Regions from separate parts of the Arthrobacter sp. J156 genome, predicted to be linked through region 4. Evidence: riboswitches for the same ligand, from Rfam matches in the RefSeq annotation. Region 4 holds a riboswitch; each other region holds the start of a gene.
What was found. A riboswitch is a leader RNA that binds a small molecule or an ion and turns the genes downstream of it on or off. The one in region 4 is predicted to bind S-adenosylmethionine.

Region 1: linked by a shared signal. The riboswitch ahead of AC0QR5_RS01835 (bifunctional o-acetylhomoserine/o-acetylserine sulfhydrylase) and the one ahead of AC0QR5_RS16520 (hypothetical protein) in region 4 are both predicted to bind S-adenosylmethionine.
Region 2: linked by a shared signal. The riboswitch ahead of AC0QR5_RS14035 (acyl-CoA dehydrogenase family protein) and the one ahead of AC0QR5_RS16520 (hypothetical protein) in region 4 are both predicted to bind S-adenosylmethionine.
Region 3: linked by a shared signal. The riboswitch ahead of AC0QR5_RS09770 (methylenetetrahydrofolate reductase) and the one ahead of AC0QR5_RS16520 (hypothetical protein) in region 4 are both predicted to bind S-adenosylmethionine.

Annotation. Positions count from the first base shown of each region.
Region 1 covers NZ_CM149650.1:391,096-394,292, forward strand. Annotated here, with positions in the region: gene AC0QR5_RS01825 (CPBP family intramembrane glutamic endopeptidase) at 1-726, shown strand, start outside; gene AC0QR5_RS01830 (VOC family protein) at 751-1,395, opposite strand; SAM riboswitch class IV at 1,544-1,661, shown strand; gene AC0QR5_RS01835 (bifunctional o-acetylhomoserine/o-acetylserine sulfhydrylase) at 1,727-3,076, shown strand; gene metX (homoserine O-acetyltransferase MetX) at 3,106-3,197, shown strand, end outside.
Region 2 covers NZ_CM149650.1:3,033,488-3,036,684, forward strand. Annotated here, with positions in the region: gene AC0QR5_RS14030 (ABC transporter ATP-binding protein) at 1-783, opposite strand, end outside; SAM riboswitch class I at 789-879, opposite strand; SAM riboswitch class I at 1,110-1,206, shown strand; gene AC0QR5_RS14035 (acyl-CoA dehydrogenase family protein) at 1,212-2,528, shown strand; gene AC0QR5_RS14040 (LLM class flavin-dependent oxidoreductase) at 2,647-3,197, shown strand, end outside.
Region 3 covers NZ_CM149650.1:2,143,296-2,146,492, forward strand. Annotated here, with positions in the region: gene metE (5-methyltetrahydropteroyltriglutamate--homocysteine S-methyltransferase) at 1-656, opposite strand, end outside; gene AC0QR5_RS09770 (methylenetetrahydrofolate reductase) at 681-1,589, opposite strand; SAM riboswitch class I at 1,656-1,748, opposite strand; gene AC0QR5_RS09775 (helicase HerA-like domain-containing protein) at 1,940-3,197, shown strand, end outside.
Region 4 covers NZ_CM149650.1:3,574,334-3,577,530, forward strand. Annotated here, with positions in the region: gene AC0QR5_RS16510 (App1 family protein) at 1-859, shown strand, start outside; gene AC0QR5_RS16515 (acyl-CoA thioesterase) at 856-1,320, shown strand; gene AC0QR5_RS16520 (hypothetical protein) at 1,328-1,789, opposite strand; SAM riboswitch class IV at 1,803-1,921, opposite strand; gene AC0QR5_RS16525 (50S ribosomal protein L36) at 1,993-2,346, opposite strand; gene AC0QR5_RS16530 (hypothetical protein) at 2,363-2,629, opposite strand; gene AC0QR5_RS16535 (siderophore-interacting protein) at 2,791-3,197, shown strand, end outside.

The DNA.
Region 1 (3,197 bases), 440 kb from region 4:
CGGGCCCAGCTGCTTCTGGTCCTGGCCCTCTCGCTCGGCCAGTCCGCCGTCTACGCCGTTGTGAACCTGCTGGACAAGCTGTCCCGGGAGCCGCTCGCGCAGCAGACGACGCGCATGAACACGAGCCTGAACGACCGGCAGTACTTCGACCTGACGTACCAGCTCCTCGACATCGGCTTCTCGCTCGTACCCGTCGCGCTCGTCTTCTTCTTCCTGCACCAGGCCGGACGCAACGGCTTCCGGCTGTTCGGCTTCGATGGCCGCCGCCCGTGGCCCGACGCCGGCTGGGGCCTGCTCCTGTTCGGGGCGATCGGCGTCGGCACGCTCGGCGTCTACGCGGCGGGCCGGGCCCTGGGCATCACCACGGCGATCGTCCCCGCGGCCCTGGATCCGTTCTGGTGGACCATCCCCGTGCTCGTCCTCTCCGCGGTGCGCCACGGGATCCTCGAGGAGGTCGTCGTCGTCGGCTTCCTCTTCCACGTGTTGCGCCGGATCGGCTGGGGCCCCTGGGCCGTCATCGTCGCCAGCGCGCTGTTCCGCGGCAGCTACCACCTCTACCAGGGGTTCGGGCCGTTCATCGGCAACGCCCTCATGGGACTCGCCTTCGGCTGGTTCTACCACCGCTACGGCCGGGTCATGCCGCTCGTGATCGCCCACGCGCTCCTGGACTCGGCCGGGTTCGTCGGATACGCGCTCCTGGGGCCCGCGATCGGCATCGGTTCCTAGCGGGCCCGCCTTGCGGGCCGTGGGCTAGAGGGTGACCGGGCCGTTCGGCGTCTCGAAGGTCACGGACAGGATGCCGGGGGTGCCGTTCGGGGCCTGCCACTCGACGTCCACTCCCTCGAGCGGGTTCTTCTCCGGCGTGCCGAGCCACTCGCGGACGCGTTCGACGGAACCGGCGATCGCGATGCGGCTGATCCGGCCGGCCGGATCCAGCGCCTTGGAGGGGTGCAGCTCCTCGGTGCCGTCGTCCCAGCGCAGCATGTAGGGCACCTGCGGGTCGGCGATCAGGCCCTTGATGCCGATCTGCTGCCACGTGAGCTCGCGGCCGTCGGGGAACTTGCGATTGCCGGGGACCGAGGCGCGTCCGAGCCGCTCCTCGAAGGGGGCGAGGTCCTCCACCGCCACGCACCAGCCCATCCAGCCGCCGCCCATTTCCGAGCGGGCCCTCACGGCCTGCCCGAACGGGGCCTTGTCCGAGGCCGGATGGTTCAGGACCTCGACGACCTCGAGGTACTGCTTGTTCTCGAGCGGGAAGATCACGTTCCGCGTCCCGAACCGCGGATGGACACCGCCCTTGACCGATTCAAGCCCCAGCTGTTCTTCGATCCTGGCCGCCGTGGCCGCCAGACCGTCCTGTCCGCACGCATATGAAACATGGTCCAACCTCATCATGGGTTCATGATGGCACTTTGTGATGTGGGTCTCGACTTAGGCTCCCCTTGCTTGTGGCGGCCGCGGAGGCGCGTCCGCTTTCACGCCGCGTCATATTCGCGCGGCGCCGCTTGCGGCCCCGCCCGCTCCCGGGCCAGACTGGATCCCAGGTCATGAGTGCCAGCGCTAAACCCCGGTTTGCTGGCCGGCAACCCTCCACTCGCGGTGGGGTGCCCCGGGTGAGGACCGGGCCGAGCATCAATCCCGATGCCCGGCAAGCGCGGGTCACGACCCCGTCGGCAGGCACGGCCGCCGGACGGGGGAACGGCCCTTCGATGGAAGGGAAGCCACCATGTCCAACCACTGGAACTTCGAGACGCGCCAGATCCACGCCGGCCAGAGTCCGGACGCGGCCACGGGCGCCCGGGCCCTGCCGATCTACCAGACCACCTCGTTCGTCTTCCCGAGCGCCGAGAGCGCCGCGGCCCGCTTCGCGCTGGCCGAGCTCGAACCGATCTACACGCGCATCGGCAACCCCACGCAGGAGGCCGTGGAGAACCGCATCGCGGACCTCGAGGGCGGCGTCGGCGCGCTGCTCCTGTCCTCGGGGCAGGCCGCGACGACGTTCGCGATCCTGAACGTCGCGGGCGCCGGCGACCACATCGTGGCCAGCCCGAGCCTCTATGGCGGGACGCAGAACCTGCTCAAGCACACGCTCGCCCGCCTCGGCGTCGAAGTCACCTTCGTCGCCGACCCGGACGACCTGGGGCTGTGGCGCGACGCCGTCAAGCCCAACACCAAGGCCTTCTTCGGGGAAGTCGTCTCCAATCCGCGCCAGGACGTGCTGGACATCGAGGGCGTGAGCGCGGCGGCCCACGAGGCCGGCGTGCCGCTGCTCGTGGACAACACGCTGTCCACCCCGTACCTGGTCCGCCCGATCGAGTGGGGCGCCGACGTCGTCATCCACTCGGCGACCAAGTACCTCGGCGGCCACGGCACGGCGATCGCCGGCGTGATCGTGGACGCCGGCCGCTTCGACTACGCCGCGGATCCGGAGCGGTTCCCGGGCTTCAACACCCCGGACGAGTCCTACAACGGACTGGTCTTCGCCCGCGACCTCGGCGTGGACGGGATCCTCGGGGCCAACCTCGCCTACATCCTCAAGGCCCGCGTGCAGTTGCTGCGCGACCTCGGTTCCTCGGTGGCGCCCTTCAACGCCTTCCTGATCGCGCAGGGCCTCGAGACCCTGAGCCTGCGGGTCGAGCGCCACGTCGCCAACGCCCAGAAGGTCGCCGAGTGGCTCGAGGCGCGTTCCGACGTCGTGTCGGTCGCCTATGCGGGGCTGCCCTCGAGCCCGTGGTTCGAGCGCGGACGCAAGTACGGTCCGCGCGGCACGGGAGCCGTGATCGCGTTCGAACTGGCCGGCGGTGCCGCCGCGGGCCAGGCCTTCATCGACGGGCTGCAGCTGCACTCCCACGTCGCCAACATCGGCGACGTGCGCTCCCTGGCCATCCACCCGGCGTCGACCACGCACGCGCAGCTGACCGAGCAGGAACGCCGCTCGGCCGGCGTCACGCCCGGCCTGGTCCGGATCGCCGTGGGCATCGAGCACGTGGACGACATCATCGCGGACCTGGAGGGCGGCTTCGCGGCGGCCTCCGCCGCCGACGCTCCGGCCGCCGACCTCGAAGCGGTGAAGTGAGCATCGACGTCGACACCGCACGCGGCACGATCGGACGGGGCGGCCAGGCGGCCGCCCCGTCCGGCGTGCCCTCCGGCGACGGCATCCTGCGCGTGCTGCGCACGGGCGCCTTCGCCTTCGA
Region 2 (3,197 bases), 540 kb from region 4:
GGGGACCTCGAGGACCTGGGCGATTCCCGCTCCCTGGCCGCTCCCGGTGGGGCCGAGCACCAGGATCCGGTCGGCCAGCTGGAGGGCCTCGTCGACGTCGTGGGTGACGAGCAGGACGGTGGCCGGGTGGGCGCGGTGGATGTCCAGGAGCAGGTCCTGCATCTTGAGCCGGGTCAGGGCGTCGAGGGCGCCGAACGGCTCGTCGAGGAGCAGGACGCCGGGGCGGCGGGCGAGCGCGCGGGCCAGCGAGGTGCGCTGCGCCATGCCCCCGGAGATCTCGCGCGGACGGTGGCCGGCGTAGGGTCCGAGCTCGACGAGCTCGAGCAGTTCGTCGACGCGCTGGGCGGCCTCCGCCTTCGACGTGCCGCGCGGCAGCCCGAGCTCGACGTTGGCGCGGACCGACTGCCACGGCAGGAGCCGGGGTTCCTGGAAGGCGACGGCGGTGCGCTCGTCGAGGCCGTTGACCGGCTCCGTGCCGATCGCCACGCGCCCGGAGGTGGGAGCGTCGAGCCCGGCGACGGCGCGCAGCAGGGTCGACTTGCCGCAGCCGGAGGGGCCGAGGATCGCCAGGACCTCGCCCGCGGCGACCTCGAAGTCGATGCCGGCCAGGACGGTGCGCGCGGAGTCGCCGGAGCCGAACGAGCGGGTGAGGGCCTCGAAGGCGACGGGCAGCGCGGCCCCGGCGGCGGTCCGAGGCGTCCCGGGGCGTCCGGTCGGGCCCGGGGACTCCGGCGCCACAAGGCGTGCGGGCCCGGCGGTCGTGGGGGCGGGTGCAGCGGTCATGATCATCTCCATCGGTCCTGGCGGTAGCACCGGTCCCGGTCGGGGTGGTTGCTGCGGCGTCGTCGAGCCAGATCTCTCGGCCGCTCTGGATGGTTGCCCTTCCAGTGAACGTCACATGACGGCGGCGCGGCAAAGAATGGCGTCTTCGTTGCGAATTGTTTCGCGGGGTCCGTCCGAGGAGGTCGGTCGGTGAAGAATCCGCGTTGTTTGGCGGTTTCCCCGCCCTGATGTTCGATCCGTTCGCCGTGCTCGGCGCCCCGGGCGGGCCGGTCCGGAGGCCGTCGCGTTCGCGTCCGGGCCGCGATCGTGTCCAGAATGGACGCAACAAACCATCCAGAGCGGCCGAGAGATCTGGCTCCGTGACGCCGCAGCAACCCCTTCCCGGGAACGGGAGGAAGGTGCTACCGCCAGGACCGATGGAGATCGCCATGACTTCTTTGCCCGGGACCACCGACGCCTTCGACACCGTCCACGTCGCCGAGGGCCTGCCCGTCGACGAATCCGCGCCGCAACCGCGCCACCTGCTCAAGCTCACGCCGGGCGTCCCCGTGGGGGAGGCCTACGAGGAGCTCGCGGCGCAGTTCCGCCCCGTGTTCGCGGAGATCGCCGCGGGAGCCGCCCAGCGGGACGCCCAGCGCATCCTGCCGTTCGAGCAGGTGGGCTGGCTCAACCGGGCCCGCTTCGGCGCCTTGCGCGTCCCGCGGGAGCACGGCGGCCACGGGGCCTCGCTGACGGACACGTTCCGCCTGCTGATCGAGCTCGCGGAGGCCGACTCCCAGGTCGCGCACCTGCTGCGCGCGCACATCGGCTTCACCGAGCTCGTCCTGAAGCATCCCGACGAGGCCGTGCGGGAGCGCTGGTTCGCGCGCTTCACGGCCGGCCAGCTCGTCGGCAACGCCTACACCGAGCGCGGCGGCAACCCCCTCGGCGGGCACAACACCGTCTTCGCCGAGGCCGGCGAGGGGCGGCTGCGGATCAGCGGGAAGAAGTACTACTGCACCGGAACGATCTTCGCCGACTGGGTCGCCGTCGCCGCCTCGCATCCGTCCGCGGAGGGGCGGCACGTCGGGATCGTCTCGACCCAGCACTCGGGCGTGAAGATCTTCGACGACTGGGACGGCTTCGGCCAGCAGCTCACGGGCACCGGCTCGACCCACTTCGAGGACGTCCCCGTCGACACCCTGCTCGGCCCCGAGGACCTGGCCGCCCACCCCGAGTCCGCCGTGTTCCAGCTGGTCCTGCTCGCCGTCCAGGCCGGCATCTGCCGCGCCGCGCTCGCCGACGCCCGCTCGGCCGTGCAGGCCCGCACGCGCGCGTTCAGCACGGGGACGGGCGTGCCGCCGCGGCGGGAGCCGCAGGTCCTGCAGGTGATCGGGGAGATCTCGGCGAACGCTTTCGCCGTGGACTCCGTCGTCGTCGCCGCCGTCCAGGAGGTCGAGGCCGTCCTCGCCGATCCGGGGCTGCGCCCCGAGGAGCGCTTCGCGGTCTGCGAGCTCGTCGCGGATCGGGCCCAGACCGTGGTCCAGCCGATCGTCCTGTCCTCGGCGTCCAAGCTCTTCGACGGGCTCGGCGCGTCCTCGACGGCCGCCGGCTGCAACCTGGACCGGCACTGGCGCAACGCCCGGACCATCGCCACCCACAATCCCGCCATCTACAAGGCCCGCATCGTCGGGGACTACGAGGTCAACGGCACCGCGCCGGCGTGGTTCGAGTCCGTCGGCGACGTCCCGGTCCGCTACGCGTAGGACGCCGCATGCCACCGTCAGCGCCGCCCGCGGCCCTCCGCGCCGCCCCGTCGGCGCCCCCGTCCGCAGAACCCGTCCCGTCCGGCACCGCCGGGACGGACCCGTCCAGGAGGACCCCATGAGCATTCCGCAACGCCGACACGTCCGCTTCAACGCCTTCGACATGAACTGCGTGGGCCACCAGTCCCCGGGCCTGTGGCGCCACCCGCAGGACCGCTCGGCCGAGTACAACACCCTGCGCTACTGGGCAGACCTCGCCAAGACCCTGGAGAAGGGCCTCTTCGACGGTGTGTTCATCGCGGACGTCCTGGGCACCTACGACGTCTACGGGGCCTCGGACGAGGCGGCGCTGCGGCAGGGCACGCAGGTCCCCGTCAACGACCCGTTCCTGCTGGTCTCCGCGATGGCCCTCGTCACCGAGCACCTCGGCTTCGGCGTCACCGCGGGCACCGCCTACGAGCACCCGTACCCGTTCTCCCGCCGGCTCGCGACACTGGACCACCTCACGGGCGGCCGCGTGGGATGGAACGTCGTCACCGGCTACCTGCCCTCGGCCGCGCGCAACATGGGCCAGGAGGACCAGCTCGAGCACGATGCCCGCTACGACCACGCGGACGAGTACCTCGAGGTCGTCTACAAGCTGCTCGAGGGCTCGTGGGAGGACGACGC
Region 3 (3,197 bases), 1.4 Mb from region 4:
TCGAGCTGGACCCACTCGGCGCCGGCAGCGGCGAGGCCGGCGAGGATCCCGCGGTAGGCGGCCACGGCGTCGTCGAGCCGGTCCAGGGGGTCGAAGCCCTCCGGCGCGCCGTCCTCCGGCTTGGACAGCAGGAGGTAGGTCACGGGGCCCACGAGGACCGGGCGCAGCACGGAACCGGCGGCCGCGTGGCGCGCGATGGTCGAGCTCAGGCGGTGGGCGAGCGGCGCGAACGCGGTGTCCGGTCCGATCTCGGGGACGAGGTAGTGGTAGTTCGTGTCGAACCACTTGGTCAGCTCGAGCGGTGCCCGCTCGGCGTCGCCTCGGGCCAGGGTGAAGTAGCCGGCCGTGTCCACCGAACCGTCGGAGGCGGCGAGGTCGGCGAAGCGGCGCGGCAGGGCGCCGAGGGCCGCGGTCGTGTCGAGGACCTGGTCGTAGAGGGCGAAGTCGGCCGGGATCGAGGAGTCCTGCGCGTCCAGGCCGAGCTCGACGAGCCGCGCGACGGTGTCCTCCTGCAGCCGTTCGGCGGCCGCGTCCAGCCCGGCCTCGTCGAGGCGGCCGGCCCAATGGGCCTCGACGGCCTTCTTGAGCTCGCGGGCGGGGCCGATGCGGGGGTAGCCGAGGATGGTGGCTTCGGGGAAGCGGGGGGTGGTGGTCATGGTGTCCTCCTGGGTGGGGTTGGGTCAGAGTGCGGGGGCGAGGGCCCGGCCGGCGCCGGCGAGCCCGAGCTCGTGGACGACGTCAAGCGAGCCGAGGGGGTCGTTGAAGGTGTACAGGTGTAGTCCGGGGGCCCCGTCGTCGAACGCGGCGCGGGCGAGGGCGGCGGCCGCCTGGACGCCGATCGCACGCCGCTCGGCGTCGCTCCGGGCCCCCTCGAGGCGGGACAGCAGGGCCGCGTCGGGTGCGACGCCGGCGAGCGCGGAGAGGCGCAGGAGGCGCCGCACGCTGTTGACCGGCATGATGCCCGGCACGATCGGGATCGTCACGCCCGCGGCCCGGGCGGCCGCGACGAGCCCCGCGTACTGCGCGGGCTCGAAGTAGATCTGCGTGATCGCGAAGTTCGCCCCGGAGCGCTCCTTGGACAGGAGCACCTCGACGTCGTGCTGGAACGAGGGCGACTCGGGGTGGCGCGTGGGGTAGGCGGCGACGCCGATGGCCAGGCGGCCGGCCGCGAGCGTCGCGGAGCGGCGGTCCTCGACCTGCCGGATGAGCTCCACGAGGTAGCGGGCGAACGGCAGCTCGCCGCGGTCCCCGCCCGGATCGGCGGGCAGGTCCCCGCGCAGGGCCAGGACGCCGCGGACGCCGAGCCCCACGAGCCGGCTGACGAGGGCGTCGAGCGAGGCCCGGGTCTCCCCGACGCACGTCAAGTGGGCCAGGGGCCGCAGCCGTGTGTTCTCGATCAGGTGGGTGATGAGCTCGACCGAGGCGGCGCGGCGCTCGGCGGTGCCGTTGTACGTCACCGAGACGTAGTCGGGGGCCGTGGCGCGCAGCGCCTCGACGGCCTCCAGGACCGTCTCGCGGCTCGCGGCGTCCCGCGGCGGGTAGAGCTCGTAGGACAACGACGGCGGACTGGCCGTCAGGGGTTCGGACATGGTTCCTCCTCGCGGTATGCAAGGGAGTGCACCGCGGCTCCCGGGGACGGCCGGGACGTGGATGCGTCTCCATCGCTTCTGGCGGTAGCACCGTTCCGGGACTCCGGGTGGTTGCTGCGGCGTCGTCGATCCAGATCTCTCGGCCGCTCTTGATGGGTTGGTGCATTCATCTAAGGCACACGGTGCCCCGGGCGGCAAGCACGGCCGCGGCGGGCGCTTCACAGTCCCGCATGTGTCCGGATGTGACGACCCGGCCCGCGCGGGCCGGGCCGTCGGCGCGTCATCCCCGGCGGATCCGGGTCACATGACGCGCGTGTGACGGGGAGCGTGGGGGAAGTAGTCTGTGGGGCATGGCTAAGCGAACTCCGGCGGAGCACGTCGAACTCATCAGGAACGGATACGTCTTCGAGGGCCCCTCCATGGGCCTCGGCGCCGCGGTCGTGGACGGCGCGGTCCACCCCGAGGCGCAGGTCCGCCTGCCGCTCGGGATGATGAACCGGCACGGCCTCGTGGCCGGGGCGACCGGCACGGGCAAGACCATCACCCTGCAGGTCATGGCCGAGCAGCTCAGCGAGAACGGGGTCCCCGTGTTCCTCGCGGATGTGAAAGGGGACCTCACGGGCCTGTCCACCCCCGGTGCCGGCGGCGAGAAGCTCCTGGCCCGCACGGCGGGCGTGGGCATGGACTGGTCGCCCGCGGACTTCCCGGTGGAGTACTACGCGCTCGGCGGCGACGGCACCGGCGTGCCGGTGCGCGCCACGGTCTCGGCGTTCGGGCCGCTGCTCCTGTCCCGCGTCATGGACCTGAACGAGACCCAGGAGTCGAGCCTCCAGCTCGTCTTCCACTACGCGGACCAGAAGGAGCTGGAGCTCTACGACCTCAAGGACCTCCGCGCCGTCGTCCAGCACTTGACCTCGGATGCGGGCAAGGCGGAGCTGGCCGAGCTCGGCGGGCTCTCCAAGGCCACGGCGGGCGTGATCCTGCGCGAGCTCGTCACGCTCGAGGCCCAGGGCCTGGACCGCTTCTTCGGCGAGCCCGAGTTCGACACGGCGGAGCTGCTGCGCACGGCCCCCGACGGCCGCGGCGTGATCTCCTGCCTCGAGCTGCCGACGCTCCTGCAGAAGCCGCTCGTGTTCTCCACCTTCCTCATGTGGCTCCTCGCGGACCTCTTCGCCGAGCTCCCGGAGGTCGGCGATCCGGAGAAGCCCAAGCTCGTCTTCTTCCTCGACGAGGCCCACTTGCTCTTCCGCGGCGCGTCCAAGGCCTTCCTCGAATCCATCACGACGACGGTGCGCCTGATCCGGTCCAAGGGCGTGGGCGTGTTCTTCGTGACGCAGACGCCGAAGGACGTCCCGGCCGACGTCCTGGGCCAGCTCGCGAACCGCGTTCAGCACGCCTTGCGCGCCTTCACGCCGGACGACGCCAAGGCCCTCAAGGCGACCGTCTCGACGTTCCCCGTGAGCGACTACGACCTCAGCGCGGCGCTCACGCAGGCGGGCACGGGCGAGGCGATCGTGACGGTCATGAACGAGAAGGGCGCACCGACCCCGGTCGCGTGGACGCGGATGTGGTCCCCGCGCTCCACGATGGGCGCGTCGGAGGCCTCCG
Region 4 (3,197 bases):
GAACTTCATCTCCCCGCCCATCCCGCACGCCGAGGTCGTCGCGGAGATCGGCGGGCGGACCTTCCGCGTCGACGCCGACCGCGGAGGCGTCCTCGACGTCAAGATCACGGTGGACCTGGCGCCCGGCTGGCACGCGGTGACCCTGCGCAGCGAGTCCTCGGAACCCGCGGACGTGTCCGTGTTCGTCGTCGACCGCTCGATCGACTTCGGGGTCGTCTCCGACATCGACGACACCGTCGTCGTCACCGCCCTCCCGCGCCCGCTGCTGGCCGCGTGGAACTCCTTTGTGCTCAGCGAGCACGCGCGCGTCGCGACGCCCGGCATGGCCGTGATGATGGAGCGGCTCATGCGCACCCGCCCGGGATCCCCGGTGCTCTACCTCTCGACGGGCGCCTGGAACGTGGCCCCGACCCTCACCCGCTTCCTCTCCCGCAACCTCTACCCGGCCGGAGCGCTCCTGCTGACGGACTGGGGGCCGACCGAGGGGCGCTGGTTCCGCTCGGGGCAGCAGCACAAGGTGGACCAGCTGCGCCGCCTGGCCGCCCAGTTCCCGCACATCAGCTGGCTCCTGGTCGGCGACGACGGACAGCACGATCCGGAGATCTACGCCGAGTTCGCCCGCCGCCACCCCGGGCAGGTGCGGGCGATCGCGATCCGCCAGCTCACGCCGTCGGAGGCCGTCCTGGCCGGCGGCCGCTCGATGGGCACCATGGACTCCACCCCGGGGACGCCGTGGGTGTACGCGCCGGACGGTGCCGGGATCTGCGAGGGCCTCGAGCGGCTGGGGCTGCTGGAACCCGAACGCGTCGCGGGGCCGCCCACCTCGGCGATGCCCGTCCTGCCGCGGAAGACGCAGTGAGCGGGCGCCGCCTGAGCGTCGGCGTGCCGATGCGGTGGGGCGACATGGACGCCTACGGCCACATCAACAACGTCAACCTGGTCCGCATGATGGAGGAGGCGCGGATCGCGGCCTTCGGCGTGCCGGGCGGGACGGGCAAGCCCGGCGCCGAGCCCGTCGTCGAGCTGTTCTCCACCGTTCCGGCCGACACGCAGACGCTCGTCGTCGAGCACCGGGTCCGCTACGTGGCCCCGCTGGACTACCGCAACGTCCCGGCCCGGGTCGACGTCTGGATCAGCTCGGTCAAGCCCGCCTCGTTCGATATCGCCTACGAGTTCCACGATCCCGTCGACGGCGGCGTCTGCGTGCGCGCGATCACGACCCTGGCGTTCTTCTCCACTGCGGAACAGCGACTGCTGCGCATCCCGGCCGAGCACCGCGAGGCGCTCGCCGGGTTCCTTGGAGAGCCGCTGTTCCGCTGAGGGCGGCTCAGGCCCCGCTGTGCAGCAGGCCCGCCGTGACCTCGACGAACCGCAGGCCGAGTTCCGGATCGTGCTCCAGATCGCACGGGGCCAGCTCGTCGCTGGAGAGGCTGAAGTAGCGGCGGCCGGCCCCGACGCCGGGGTCCTCCGGGACGCCGAGGATCCGGGCCGCCTCGTTCCAGGCGCAATGCCACCACAGCGTCTCGAGCGGCTCGGAAGCCCAGCGCACGCGGTGGTCGAGCCGTTGGCCGGCCAGGTTCAGGAGCCGGACGATCTCGGCCACGTCATGGGCCGTGTAGCGTGCGACCTTCAGATCGGCCGTCATCACGGCCACCCGGAAACCGGGAAGGAACGCCGTGACGTGGGCCGGTTGCCACGCGGTGGGGTCCTTCCGGGCGCGGGCCAGGCGGAGCGGGTAGATGTCGTGTCCGTCGCGGTAGCTGCGACAGCTGCCGTCGGGTGCGTTCATGGAGGTGTGCCTTCCGTTGCTCTTGCCCGGAGCGGTATTGCACCGGACCGCTTCGTCATCCGAACCACCCGTGAAGCATGGGGTTGGTGCGCGGCCGGGTCGGAGCCCTGCGTGTGGCCGCATCTCGTGAAGCTGCCTCCATCCTAGCGGCCCGGTGCGACGCTTCGGCAAGCAACGCACCGGACCGCACCGGACCGGGACGGTCAGCCCTGGCGCGCCTTGAGCCGCGGATTGGCCTTGTTGATGACGAACGTGCGGCCGCGGCGGCCTGCTCGGCGGCACCGGCCATGTCCGGGCCGGTCATCAGGAGCCGGGTCCCGGCCGCCCGCCGGCCCCACGTGCCGAGGTGCTCCATCCAGACGCGGGGTCCGATCCCGGTCACGCCGAGCCGCGCGGTCGGGGAGTCGGCGAGCCAGACGTCGCCGCGCAGCCAGGCGACGCCTTCGGCGATGAGCTGCATGCCGCGGACGAACCCCGCTCCACCGGACTGGCAGCCCGCGGAGCCGCCGCCGAGGAGGTGGGCGAAGAGGCCCTCGACGAGGAGCACCTCGCGGCACTGCGCGAACGCCTCGATCAGGAACTCGCCGGCCGTGCGGTCGTCGGCGGGCGGGCTGCTGAGCCCGGATTCCCAGAGCGTGTGGCGGTCCCAGAGCTGGTCTTCGACGGATGCGGGGTCCACGGCCAGGGCGAGCGCCCGGGGATGTCCGTGCGGCACAGTACCCGTACGCCTTCGAGCGGGTCGTGCACCACGACGACCGCGTCGGGGTGGTCGGCGCGGAGGCGGGTGAGCGCCTGGTCGCGGCAGTGGAAGTCGAGGAAGGAGAGGAGATGGAGGCCCACGCGGCCAGTCTATTGAGAATCATTCTCAAGATGCAAGCCGCCCGGAGTCCGTCCGGGACGCCGTCCGGGGCGGGGGCGTTTGCATTGACGGGATTCGTGGGATTGGGTGGACAAAAGGCAACCGCCGGCCCGCGGCCGGCCCGAAGGAGTGTGTCCTCAGCATGAGCGTTTCCCCCGCCCCGCGTCCGCAGCGCCCCCAGACCGTCCTCGAGGTCCTCGCCACCGAGCGGCTCTCCGAGCACATGGTGCGCTTGACCCTCGGCGGCGAGGGCTTCGCCGGCTACCAGGACAAGGACGCCACGGACAAGTACGTCAAGCTGCTCTTCGCCGATCCCGCGCTCGGCCTCGAGCCCCCGTACGACCTCGACGAGCTCCGCTCCCGGCTGGAGCCCGAGCAGATGCCCGTGCGCCGCACCTACACCGTCCGCTCCGTCGACCCGGACGCCGGGACGCTGCAGATCGACTTCGTCGTCCACGGGGACGAGGGCATCGCCGGTCCGTGGGCGGCCGCCGCGCAGCCCGGCGACAAGCTCTGCTTCAACGGCCCGGGTGGGATGTACTCCCCGGA